Prochlorococcus marinus str. AS9601: one gene and its partner. The protein of the gene in region 1 binds, or shares a complex with, the protein of each later gene. Links are inferred from orthologs where the notes say so. Each region holds a gene or a part of one and is shown in the gene's direction. Other genes may lie near its edges.

What was found.
Region 2: the proteins of tsaD (region 1) and tsaE are in contact, whole or in part, in a crystal structure (PDB 6N9A), measured with the Thermotoga maritima proteins. The link is inferred for Prochlorococcus marinus str. AS9601 from one-to-one orthologs. Residues at the interface, in WP_004082750.1 of Thermotoga maritima: Cys10, Asp11, Arg49, His50, Leu82, Gly84, Gly135, Gly136, Glu154, Thr155, Leu156, Asp157, Asp158, Ser159, Glu162, Asp165, Lys166, Arg169, Leu170, Tyr175, Lys213, Thr214, Leu217, Tyr218, Gln221, Arg222, Asn324; in WP_004082108.1 of Thermotoga maritima: Leu37, Gly38, Lys46, Lys57, Val59, Lys60, Ser61, Thr63, Phe64, Thr65, Leu66, Met67, Val69, Pro71, Tyr82, Arg83, Leu84, Asp86, Asp88, Phe89, Asp93, Ile128, Asp130, Glu131, Arg134.

What each region holds. Positions count from the first base shown.
Region 1 is NC_008816.1:455,072-461,502, forward strand. The notes cover bases 1,121-4,102. They hold tsaD (tRNA (adenosine(37)-N6)-threonylcarbamoyltransferase complex transferase subunit TsaD), read left to right. Parts: upstream 1,121-2,067; coding sequence 2,068-3,138; downstream 3,139-4,102. Other genes in these bases: gmk (guanylate kinase), read left to right, coding at 1,121-1,261; psaJ (photosystem I reaction center subunit IX), read right to left, coding at 1,276-1,410; A9601_RS11645 (photosystem I PsaF protein (subunit III)), read right to left, coding at 1,439-1,993; A9601_RS11655 (high light inducible protein), read left to right, coding at 3,144-3,320; A9601_RS11660 (cation:proton antiporter), read left to right, coding at 3,481-4,102. In the rest of the region: A9601_RS11630 (Rqc2 family fibronectin-binding protein), read right to left, coding at 1-633; more of gmk, read left to right, coding at 707-1,120; more of A9601_RS11660, read left to right, coding at 4,103-4,686; gltX (glutamate--tRNA ligase), read right to left, coding at 4,687-6,117; A9601_RS11675 (hypothetical protein), read right to left, coding at 6,358-6,431.
Region 2 is NC_008816.1:1,564,735-1,571,118, forward strand. What follows is about bases 1,366-4,300. They hold tsaE (tRNA (adenosine(37)-N6)-threonylcarbamoyltransferase complex ATPase subunit type 1 TsaE), read left to right. Parts: upstream 1,366-2,581; coding sequence 2,582-3,019; downstream 3,020-4,300. Other genes in these bases: ahcY (adenosylhomocysteinase), read right to left, coding at 1,366-2,530; A9601_RS17765 (carbohydrate kinase family protein), read right to left, coding at 2,977-3,975; A9601_RS17770 (alpha/beta fold hydrolase), read left to right, coding at 4,065-4,300. Also shown: A9601_RS17745 (single-stranded DNA-binding protein), read left to right, coding at 85-456; A9601_RS17750 (DedA family protein), read right to left, coding at 453-1,109; more of ahcY, read right to left, coding at 1,112-1,365; more of A9601_RS17770, read left to right, coding at 4,301-4,979; A9601_RS17775 (RpoD/SigA family RNA polymerase sigma factor), read right to left, coding at 4,964-5,965; mgtE (magnesium transporter), read right to left, coding at 6,066-6,384. UniProt on the Escherichia coli protein: Required for the formation of a threonylcarbamoyl group on adenosine at position 37 (t(6)A37) in tRNAs that read codons beginning with adenine.

The sequences.
Region 1 (6,431 bases):
TGCGCTAATAACCTCTAATTGTTTTGTGAGGATAGGGCTTACTCCTTGATATGTATTTATTAAACAGTATTTCAAAGACTCAGGTACTATTGAAATTGAGTCTTTCCATGATTGAAAAGACTCATCTTCTCTAGGTTGTTTTTTAAGATTGACTGGAGGGCCAGAATAAATTGATCCTGTTGAAATTGTTCTAAAACTAGATTGACTTGATTTGATTTGTTTACCAACGGCAATTATTTTATGTTTATTATCTAAATAAAAAATATTACTATGTTTTCCCATTAATTCAAAAATTAAATACTTATTAATTTCATCTCCAGGTTTTTTCGCAAAACTAAATTTTATAACTCTCTCGAAATCATCTTGATCAATCGAAACTAAAGCCATATACTTTAATCCGTATCTTATTTGTTTAGAAAGTGTGCTTTCTCTCCCAATCTTTTCTGGCTTATTTATTTTTAGTATTCTTGGAGAGTCCCCATTCCATGAAACTTCTAACCATGTTTGAGAATCAACTCCTCTGAAACATAATTGAATTGTACTATGCTCTGGTTGTTGGGCAGTCTCAAACTTTGTAGGTAAGATGTTCTGTGTCAAATAATGCAAGACAGATCTAATAGATGTAATATCCATTATCTGTGGAACACCTTTTTGCATTATTACTTTTTAATTCGCAAGAAGTTTATTTTACTGTAAAAAATTTAATATGAAAGATCAAAAAAAACTTATTATCCTTACTGGACCCAGCGGGGTAGGTAAAGGAACAGTTGTCAAAAAAATATTATGTAAAGAAAAAAATTTTTGGCTTTCAATATCTGCAACTACTAGAGAACCTAGAGAGGGAGAGAAGGACGGAGAAAATTATTATTTCTTAAACCAAGAAAAGTTTAAAGAAATGATTGAACAAAATCTTTTCCTTGAATGGGCTCAATTTGCTGGAAACTACTATGGAACGCCTTTGTCTTCTGTTAATGAGAAAATAAAAAAGGGATTTACCGTACTACTTGAAATTGAAGTAGAGGGTGCAAGGCAAATAAAAAATAAGTTTCCTAATTCACAGTCAATATTTTTACTTCCTCCGGATAAAGAAGAGTTAGAGAGAAGAATAAGAAATAGAGGTACCGAAAAAGAAGAGGCAATTAAAAAAAGACTCTCAAGGGCTAATTATGAGATTTCAGTATCAAATGAATTTGATTTTGCATTAACAAATCACGATGTTGATGAAACAGCAAAAAAAATAATCAAGTTAATAAAAACTTGATTATTTTCTATTTATCAACTCATTGGATGGAATAATAAATCTGGGAAAAACCTATTAAATTCAATAATTATTCCAGCTGTAAGGCTTAGCCAAATTGCTGCTACCACTGGAGCAGATCTGACAAATTTTGTGTTTAGAATTTTGAACATTTGTTTTATGAAAGTTTTTTAAGGATGTTTAGCGAGGACCATTAAGTGTAATATTGTTATCTTTCTCTCTTAAATCTCCATTTCTACCTTGTTTATTAGCAAGAAGCGGCCATTGGGCTCCTTTTACAAGACATTTTCTGGCTAAGTCTAGGTCAATAATGATCTCAAGATCTGCTGGATTCTTAGTCTTTTTTGATTCAATGAGATACTCTCTTCCTGACCAACCTATAATTCCAGCAATGTAAATGAACAATACTCCGGGAATAAGTAAATCTCCTTCATGACCTCTATTTAGAAGGGCCCCCCATGGCTCAAGAGGAGGTCCAATTATTAAATGAGGAAGACCATCATCTCCGCATGATGCTTTTCCATATCTTTCAAATCTTGCTATGTCTTTTTGAGTTGTTGCAGAATTTGCTCTCTCAATGAATTTAGGATTTTCAGAGCATTTTGTGAGGGCTGAAGCGGTATATTCTGTGCTAGCTCTATCTGCGTTTAAGGCAGGCCCATTTGCAGCTAGAGCAATTGGAGTAATTCCGAGGAACAGAAAAACTGAGGTTATGATTGAAAAAAAGAATTTCATAAGTTGCAATCTTTAATTCCTTATGGTGTGTTAAGTAAGAAATTAATATTAAAATAGAACAAGTTGAATCAAAAATGCATAAAGTTTTAGCTATTGAAACAAGTTGTGATGAGACATCTGTCTCAATAGTTTCTAATATTGGCGATACTTTCAGAATACATTCAAATATAATTGCCTCTCAAATTGAAGATCATTCAAAATGGGGAGGAGTTGTGCCTGAACTTGCAGCTAGAAAGCATTTAGAATTATTACCTTTTGTTTTAGATAAGGCTCTAGAAGAAGCAAAAATTAAAATTGAGGAAGTCGATTATATTGCTTCAACTGTAGCTCCTGGATTAGTTGGTTGTTTACGAGTTGGCTCTATAACTGCAAGATCACTTTGCATGTTACATTCAAAACCATTTTTGGGAATTCATCATTTGGAGGGGCATTTATCTTCAATTCTATTTTCAGAAAACTATCCAAAGAAATCTTTTCTGACATTACTTGTTAGTGGCGGGCATACTGAATTGATAAAGGTAGATGATAGTAGGGGGATGCAAAGACTTGGGAAAAGTTTTGATGATGCTGCTGGAGAAGCCTTTGATAAAGTTGGCAGACTATTAGGTCTTAGTTATCCAGGAGGACCGGCAATTGAAAAGATTGCTAAAAATGGGGACCCAATGAAATTTAATTTACCAAAATGTAAGATCTCTGATAAAAAAGGTGGATTTCTTAAATATGATTTCTCTTTTAGTGGTTTAAAAACTGCCGTATTAAGATTAGTTGAGAGAATAAACTTGACTGGGAAGACCGTTCCAATTCCAGATATTGCTGCAAGTTTTGAGAGAGTAGTGGCAGAGGTCTTGGTAGATAGAACAATAAAATGCGCACAAGATCATAGCTTGGATACTGTAGTTGTGGTTGGGGGAGTGGCTGCTAACAATACATTAAGAAAAATGATGATTAGTGAAGCTAGTAAAAAATCTATTAAAGTTCATTTAGCCCCTCTTGATCTTTGTACAGATAATGCGGCAATGATTGGAGCAGCGGCGTTGTTCAGAATCAAATTTAAGGATCATTTTAGTTCTCTTAAATTAGGTGTCGCAGGAAGACTATCAATTGAACAAGCAGATAACCTTTATGAAGAAACCCCTCCTTTCTAATTTTAATGAACAAACAACCTAAAATCGAGATTAATGAGACAAAAAACTTCGTTGATAAAAAGGAATTGAATTTGTGGAAAAGAGGTTTTACCCCTCAAGCTGAAATATGGAATGGCAGGATGGCAACTGTTGGTATAGGAATTATTTTTATAATTATTGCTTTAATAAGCAAGTTTTCTTAATAGAAAAAATTAATTTTCTTAAAAGTATTTTTGAAAGAATTTTTTAAAATACTCTTGTTCAGCCGATGCATTAAATTAAAAAGTATTGTTTTTATTGGACTAGAGATAAGATTATTGATTTAATCAAAATAATGAATGTTTTTATTATTTATAATTTTATATGACGCCTGAAAGGCTTGGATTACTTTGGGGGATAACTGTATTTGCAGGCGCTTGCGCTCGATTATTTTCTTCTTTTACAGGATTCCCAAGTGTTGTTATTTTATTGCTTTCTGGATTATTAATTGGAAGATCAGGACTGGGACTTGTTGAGCCTTTAGATCTCGGGCAAGGGCTTGAAACTATTGTGGGGCTTTTGGTCTGTTTGGTTCTTTTTGAAGGGGGATTAAATTTAAAACTTCCTGAGGGGAATATAAGAAATACTGTTTTAAAAATTTCATTGGTAAGACTTTTTATTTCATTATCAGCTGGAATTTTCATTGCTCATTGGCTGGCTGGCCTCTCATGGCAAGTCGCAGGAATATATAGTGCCATAGTTCTAGCTACTGGACCAACAGTTGTCTCTCCATTAGTGGAACAAATAAAATTAGCTTCCCCACTCTCGGAAGTTTTAAAAGCTGAGGGGTTGCTGCTTGAACCAATTGGTGCAGTACTAGCATTACTGCTTTTAGAATTGACTTTAGGGGATCTTCGTGGGATTAACGATGTATTTATAGCATTAATGCAAAGATTAGGAGGAGGAGTTTTAATCGGATTAAATGCAGGATGGTTATTATCAGAAATTTTAAAAAAAATAAAAAATGAAGCCTCATTTGGTATAGAGCTTCAAGTTACCCTTGGATTTATTTTTCTTGTGTATGGAATTTGTGAATATTTTTTACCAGAATCAGGCTTGCCGGCTTCAGTCGCGTCAGGTTTTATTGTAGGCAAAAGAGAAGTTATAGATAAGGAGAGATTGGATAATCTAATAGGTGAATTAGCTCAATTAGCAATAACAGTTCTTTTCCCTCTTTTGGCTGCTGACGTTTCTTGGGGTGAATTAAGTCCGCTAGGGTGGGGAGGGTTTGTTTGCGTTTTTATGTTGATGGTAATTGTTCGCCCTATCTCTATCTGGATAGCAACAATGGGGAGAGACTTGAACTTAAAAGAAAAAATATTTTTAGCCTGGTTAGCCCCAAGAGGTATTGTTACTGCAGCTGTAGCTTCTCTTTTTTCTATCAGATTAGAGCAGGCTGGTATCCTTGGGGCTGGCCGTCTTCAAGGTTTAGTTTTTCTTACTATTTTGATGACGGTAGGAATACAAGGACTTTCAGCTAAACCTTTGGTGAATAGACTTAAATTAGGCCAAAAAAATAATTTTGATTGATTAAAGACATCTTTCAATTCGAGTTCTATCAGTTTTACTCTCTGCGAAAAGCTCCCAACTTTGAATTAAATCTGGCCCAATGAGAGATCCAAAAAAGGCTACTCTTAATGATTTCATTAATATCCCTTTTTTAATATTATGCTTTTTTGAGATTTCGTTTATTATTTCTTTGGCTTTCTCTTTATTTAGTTTTATAGTATTTTTCTCAATTAAATAATTTAAGATTAGTTTTAAAGATAATTTGCTTTCCCGATTTTCCAGAAAATCTTGACCTTCTTTTTGAATTGTAGGTATTAAGAAAAATGGTTTAGATTGATCAATTGAATCTTTTAAAAGAGTCATAGAGTCTCTAATCAAAATTGCTAACTTATTAGCCCATTCTTGAGATGGCGGTTCCCAACCATTTTCATCCCAGTAAGTTCTCATGATCTCAACTAACTTTATTGATTCCATATTTTTTATGTATTGAGAATTAATCCAGTTGAGTTTTTCCCAACTAAATTTGGCTCCAGCTTTATTTATTTCTGATAAGTCAAAAATTTCAGATATCTCTTCAAGTGAAAGTATTTCTCTGTCGGCAGTTTTTGGAGACCAACCTAAAAATGCCATATAGTTCGATAGGGCCTCAGGTAAATATCCCATTTCTCTAAATTCATCGATTGAAGTAACGCAATCTCTCTTCGATAATTTTTTCCCTTCGCTATTTAGTATTAAGGGTGTATGCGAAAAAGTTGGCAAATTAAAATTTAATGCGTTATAAATCAATATTTGTTTTGCAGTGTTCGAGATATGGTCTTCACCCCTTACGACGTGAGTAATATTCATGAAATTATCATCAACTACAACTGCAAGATTATACAAAGGATCGCCAATCTCATATCCCTTGGCCCTTCTTGATAAAACTAAATCACCGCCCAAATCCTTCCCCTGCCATTTGATTTCGCCTCTTATCTGATCTATCCATTTAATAACAATTTTTTCATCAATCTTGAATCTTATTACTGAAGTCCGCCCTTGGGATATGAATGTTTCTATTTCTTCTTTTGAAAGACTTCTGTGTCTATTATCATGCTTTGGAGGTAATCCTTTCTTTTTTTGTTCTTCTCTTAATTCAGATATTTCATCTTCTGATGTAAAGCACCTATATGCAGCTCCACATTCTAATAGTTTTTTGATATGACTTTTGTGAATCGAAATTCTGTCACTTTGCTTTATAGGTTCTTCATCCCATTTAAGTCCAAGCCATTTCAAGCCCTGTAATATATTTTTTGTATATTCAGATTTAGATCGAAGAAAATCTGTATCTTCTATTCTGATAAGAAATTTTCCACCTATTTTTTGTGCATACAACCAATTGAATAGTGCTGTTCGCGCTGTCCCAATATGAAATAAACCCGTTGGACTCGGGGCTAGTCTTAAACGTTTTTCCAAATTTCTTTTAGAAAAAACGGGACCGACGGGATTCGAACCCGCAACTTCCGCCGTGACAGGGCGGTGCTCTAACCAGTTGAACTACGGTCCCAGAGTTTTGTTCTAAATTTATTTAGAACTTCATTCTTAAAATTATCAGATCATAATACTTAATTTATGGGGTTGTAATAAAAAAAATTTATTAATTTGAGGATTTACAGAAATAATTAGTTTTTTAACTGCCTTAGTGTATGTAACTATTTATTTTTGAGGTCTAAAACCAGCAGGTTCTATCAACCTAACTTGATTGCCTCTAGCAGTAAATTCTCTGCCTT
Region 2 (6,384 bases), 1.1 Mb from region 1 along the record:
TCGGAATTCTGACGTTTAGTTATGAATAGCACGTAAAACTTTGAGCAGAAACTAAAAATATGAGTATTATAAAAAAAAAAATTTATGGAAATTAACACTATTAACCTTGTTGGCAGAGCAGGAAGAGAACCAGATGTCAGATATTTTGAATCAGGCAGTATAGTAGCGAACTTCACAATTGCAGTTAACAGAAGAAGCAGAGATGAAGAGCCAGATTGGTTTAATTTAGAAATATGGGGCAAGCAAGCACAAATAGCCGCAGATTATGTGAAAAAAGGATCATTAATTGGAATTACAGGAAGCTTTAAGATTGATAGCTGGAAAGATAAAAATACTGGAGAAGATAGATTTAAACCAGTTGTTAGGGTAGATAGATTAAACTTACTAGGCTCACGAAAGGATTCTGATAATAACCAATATTCCAATAGCAATAACTCAAGTGAAATTCCATTTTAAGCTCTATTTTTAAGAAATCTAATAAGTATTCTTATAAAAATATATAAGAAAATTAAAATTAAAATTGGCTTTACAACATATTTGATTTGATCTAAATAAGTTTGAATGATTCGATAATTTTCACCAAATAAATAACCTGAATAAGTGAGAAGTACTACCCATATCAGACTCCCAAATGTAGTCCAAAGCAAAAATTTTCTTAATGGCATAAGTTCTATGCCAGCAGGAACTGAGATTAAAGTTCTTATACCTGGTACTAATCTGCCCCAAAAAACTAAAGAAACACCGTATTTATCAAACCACCTTTTACTTTTATTTAGATCATCAGAGGAAATACCGAGATATTTTCCTTTTTTATCTAGAAAATTTGAAAGTCTTTTTTCATTTACTAATCTACCTAAATAGTACCAAGGCAATGAACCTAAAATAGTTCCAAGTAATCCCCAAAAAACTAAAATATAGAAATTTAATTTTTGTTGATAAACAAAAAAACCTCCTAATGGCATTATTATTTCCGAAGGAATTGGAGGTATTATGTTTTCCAAAAACATAGCCAAACAAATAGTGAGGTATGCAATTGTTGAATTCTTTTCAACAGCTAAACTAATATAGTCGGGAATTGAAGTAAGAAAATTTACAAAAATTAAACTCAAACTTAGTATCTATAAAGCTCTGGTTTGTAAGGTCCTTCAACAGAGACATTAATATAGTCAGCTTGTTCCTTAGTTAATGTTGTTAATTTTGCACCAATTTTATCAAGATGTAATCTAGCTACCATTTCATCTAAATGCTTTGGTAAAACATAAACCTCTTTCGCATATTGCTCTGACTTATTGAAAAGTTCGATTTGAGCTAATACTTGGTTAGTAAAAGAATTACTCATAACAAAACTTGGATGTCCAGTGGCACAGCCTAAGTTAACTAATCTACCTTCGGCTAAAAGAATTATTTTATTGCCACTCGGTAAAGTTATGTGATCAACCTGCGGCTTAATATTTTCCCATGGATAATCTTTCAATGAAGCCACATCAATTTCATTATCGAAATGACCAATATTACAAACTATGGCCTCATCTTTCATCTTGACGAGATTTTCATTTGTAATTACTTGATAATTCCCAGTTGCTGTAACAAAGATATCTATATCCTCCACAACATCGTCTAACGTAACAACGCTAAAACCTTCCATTGCCGCTTGAAGAGCACAAATTGGATCAACTTCAGCAACTTTTACGATTGCACCAAGTCCACGCAATGACTGGGCTGAACCTTTACCTACATCTCCAAAACCCATTACCAAAGCAACCTTACCAGCAATCATCACATCAGTTGCGCGCTTTATACTATCAACTAAAGATTCGCGACAGCCATATAAATTATCAAATTTGCTCTTAGTTACTGAATCATTAACGTTGATCGCAGGGAAAGGTAAAGCATTTTGCTTTTGCAGTTGATACAGTCTTGCAACTCCTGTCGTAGTTTCTTCAGTGACACCAATGATATTACTTTTAATTCTAGAATAGAAGTCACTATCATTTTCTAATTTAGATTTAATAGAGTTGAATAAAGCAATTTCTTCTTCATTACCAGGATTATCTAAAACAGACAAATCTTTTTCCGCTTTACTGCCGAGTATCAATAAACCAGTTGCATCCCCACCATCATCAAGAATCATATTTGGAGAGTCTGAACCCCAATCAAGAATGTAGTGGGTATATTGCCAATATTCATCAAGTGTCTCACCTTTTTTTGCGTATACAGGAATTCCTTGATCTGCAATAGCCGCCGCCGCATGATCTTGAGTTGAAAAAATATTGCATGAAGCCCATTTCACTTCTGCCCCAAGATCAACAAGAGTTTCTATTAAGACTGCAGTCTGAATAGTCATATGCAAACTTCCGGCTATTTTTGCACCTTTTAGTGGCTTTTCTGATTGATATTTATCTCTAAGTGCCATTAATCCAGGCATTTCCGTTTCGGCAATTTTAATTTCTTTACGGCCAAAATCTGATAAGGAGATATCAGCAATTACATAATTTGGTGTAGAGGTTTTAACTGAATTTGCGATAACCATATCTAGTAAATACATTTATTATTAGACTATAAATGATTTTTGTGTAATTTTGTGTTTGTTGAAAATTTAAAAGAAACTTTAAATTTAGGAAAAAAACTCTCACACAAATTAAATCCACAATCAATTATTTTATTAAAGGGTCCAATTGGGGCTGGGAAAACTTCATTCGTACAAGGGATTGCTAAAGGCTTATCAATCTCTGAGGACATTACAAGCCCTACATTTGCTTTATCGCATCACTATAACTCCGGAAAAATTCCACTAATCCACCTTGATTTATACAGGTTAGGAAATGTATCTTCAGCAAAGGAAGTTTTTTTTTCTGAAGAAGAAGAGGCAATACAAAGACAAGCTATTTTAGTTATTGAATGGCCAGAATTAATAGAACCAGTTATTGATAATTTCTGGAAAATAGAAATTAGTTACGCAAAAGATTATGGAAGAAACTACGAAATAAGAGATCCCAAAAATTTATTAACCTTTTCATAATATGGCTGTTGCTCGATAGCGCCTTCACCAAGACAAGTTAATAATCCACAAACACCTGCGAACTTAATGCAATCTTCTATCTCTAAATCACTTGTAGGATAGCCAGAAGAAATTAATTTTGAAATAAAGCCAGCTAGAAAAGCATCGCCTGCCCCGGTTGTATCAACAATTTTTTGTGAAGTAGGAGTTTCGGTAATTCCCTGAAATCCGTTGATGCTCCATAAAACAGGATTTTTTCCATCAGTTATTATTACATCTGGTCTATTAGACAGTCGTTGAGATATTAGCAAGGGGTTTTCATCCTCAAAAAACAAAATTGCTTCTTCCTTCGCAAGCTTTAAAACATTTGCATAATTTAAAAAATTCTTGATTAAATTAACTCTCGCGGCTTTACTAATTTCTGATGAGAAACTTGCATGATCCCAAAAAACCTCTCTCCAATTCAAATCAATAACTATTTTGACTTCAAATTTATTAGCCTGTTCAATAAGAAAAAAAATAGTCTCTGCTGATATTGGAGATGATAATAAGTTCGTTCCTGTTACCAAATATTTTATTTCTAGAAAAGATTTCTCCAAATTTAAAATTTCTTTTTCTATTAATTTCTTGCTAAGAACTTCGTCTGCATAGCATGCATGAGAACTTTCCTCAAAGCCTGAAAAAAAACGATCTCCAAATTGATCCCTATTTACATTAACCACACGAGTAGATGAATCATTATTTAATTGCAAGAAATCTAAATTAACTCCCAATTGATCAAATTGCGAAATAAATTTTTTTCCATAATCATCATTACCCAAACTTCCCATAAAAATTGAATCTATTTTTAATTTTCTCAATGCACAAGCGACATTAGCCGGCGCACCACCCAAAAAATCTGTAAATCCCTTATTTGACTTATTTCTGATTCTGTCTATTAAAGCCTCACCAATACATATAACCTTTTTCTTTTTCATAAAATGAACGCTTTTTCTTTACTAAGAATAATTTATTAAAAACGAATAATTTTTTTTTGAATTAAAGTTTAATTAAAAGCATATACATAGTGTCTTTAAATAAATCTGAAACTTGGAAGTGGAAAAATTGGGAAATTTCTTGGTCTTTATCCAAAGAATCTACTTCTGAAAAAAACATTAAAATTTTGTTAATTCATGGATTTGGAGCATCAAAAAACCACTGGAGACATAATCAAGATTTTCTTGGTAAATTTTCTAATTGCTACGCAATTGACTTATTAGGATTTGGGAAAAGCAGTCAGCCTAGTGCTTTATTAAATTACGAACCTGATAAAGAAAATTCAATTAAATATTCATTTGACTTATGGAGTAATCAAATATCAACATTTTGTAAAGAGGTAATAAAATCTCCTGTTTACTTGGTAGGAAATTCAATTGGTGGTGTTATTGCATTGAAAACTGCTGAAATCCTCAAAGATAATTGCAAAGGTGTAATTTTGATTGATTGTGCGCAAAGAACTATGGATGATAAACGTTTAAAAAAAAGTGATATCTTTATGAATCTGCTGAGGCCCTTTCTCAAAACAATAGTCAGGCAAAGAGTAATTAGTAATACACTTTTTACAAGAGCTGCTAATCCCAAAGTTATAAAGAAAATACTTGAACAAGCTTACCCTTCAGGAAAAAATATCGATAAAGAATTGATTGAAATACTTTATCAACCCTCCCAAAGGAAAAACTCTAAAGAAGCATTTCGTGGTTTTATTAACTTATTTGATGACTATCTTGCTACTGACCTTTTCGATAAAGTAAATGCTCCAATACAATTGATTTGGGGAGAAAAAGATCCTTGGGAATCTTTAGATGAAGCAAAGGAGTGGAAGAAAGAATTCAGAAATATTAAAAGACTAGATATCATAAGCGGAGCTGGTCATTGTCCTCATGATGAAGAACCTGAAAAAACAAATAATTTAATAAATGAATTTATTCAAGAAACAAAATAAGCTTCTACATTATCACTGAGTCTTCTCAAGCCTCTTAGACCATCTCGTTCTAAGTTTCTTACTCGATCTCTACTTATTCCTAATACTCTACCAATACCTGTAAGAGACATTGGCTCATCACCATCCATTCCATATCTCATTCTTAAAACTCTACATTGAAGATCAGGTAATTGATGTAAAAGAGAATGCAGATCACCTCTCATGCAATCCATCTCTATTTGTTCGTCTGGTAAATCCTCGCCACCTGCAAGTAAATCTAATAAAACAGTGTCCTCGCCGTCACCAACTTTTGTTTCAAGACTAACTGGCTGCCCAGCTTTGCACATCAAATCTTTAACGTCATCTTCGGGGAGCTCTACGTATTTTGCAAGTTCACTCACAGTTGGAGTTCTAGACATTTCTTGACTAAGTTCTCTTTGACCTTTTTTTAACTTATTCAACATTTCAGTTATATGAATTGGCAATCTTATCGCCCGACTTTTTTCAGCTATTGCTCTTGTGATACCTTGTCTAATCCACCAGTAAGCATATGTTGAAAACTTGTAACCTCTTGCTGGATCAAATTTTTCAACTCCTCTGACCAGTCCTATAGTTCCCTCTTGAATTAAATCCAAAAGTTCCATGTTTCTTTTAGTATATTTTTTTGCGACGCTTACTACCAATCTTAAGTTAGCTGCAACCATTCTCTCTTTAGCTCTTTGTCCAGCTCTCAATCTTTTTTTTATTGTAGAAGTGGTTAAGTTTAATTTGGCCGATAATTCATCAATACTAGGCTTTTCTCCTGTCAATTCAATAATTTCTAGTTCTATTCTTTCAACTTCCATATACTCTTGCACTTGTCTACCTAGAGTTATTTCTTGCTCATGCGATAGCAATGGAACTCTTCCTATATCCCTCAAGTATGATCGAACAAGATCAACATCATTACTAGCTTTTATACTTGCGATTGAAGCTAGTTTATTTTCATTTATTATTTCAGAGGACATTAAAGTTAAATGATATTTTGTAAACAATACCATTAAGAAATGTAAAGTTAAACCAAAAAATCCACAATTTTACAAAAATGAGAATAAATACCTAGTGAATTCAAACTAATGAAGAGCTTAATAGCCATTTTGCTGTAGTCAGATAAATAAATACACCCGCAATATCGGTGACAGTTGTAATGAAGGGGGAGGACATTAAAGCTGGATCCAATTTCATTCTGTCAAAAAGCAAAGGGAGCATCGCTCCTGTTGTAGCAGCTAAAGTTGTTATAGATATCAAACTTATTCCCACAGCAGAAGCTATTAGAGGCCCTTCTCCTTGCCACCAAGCGAAGGGAAATACTACAAGCATCATGAAAACACCTAAAAGAGCGCCTGTTATTGCCTCCTTAACTACTGCCTTAATTGCACCAAGAGAC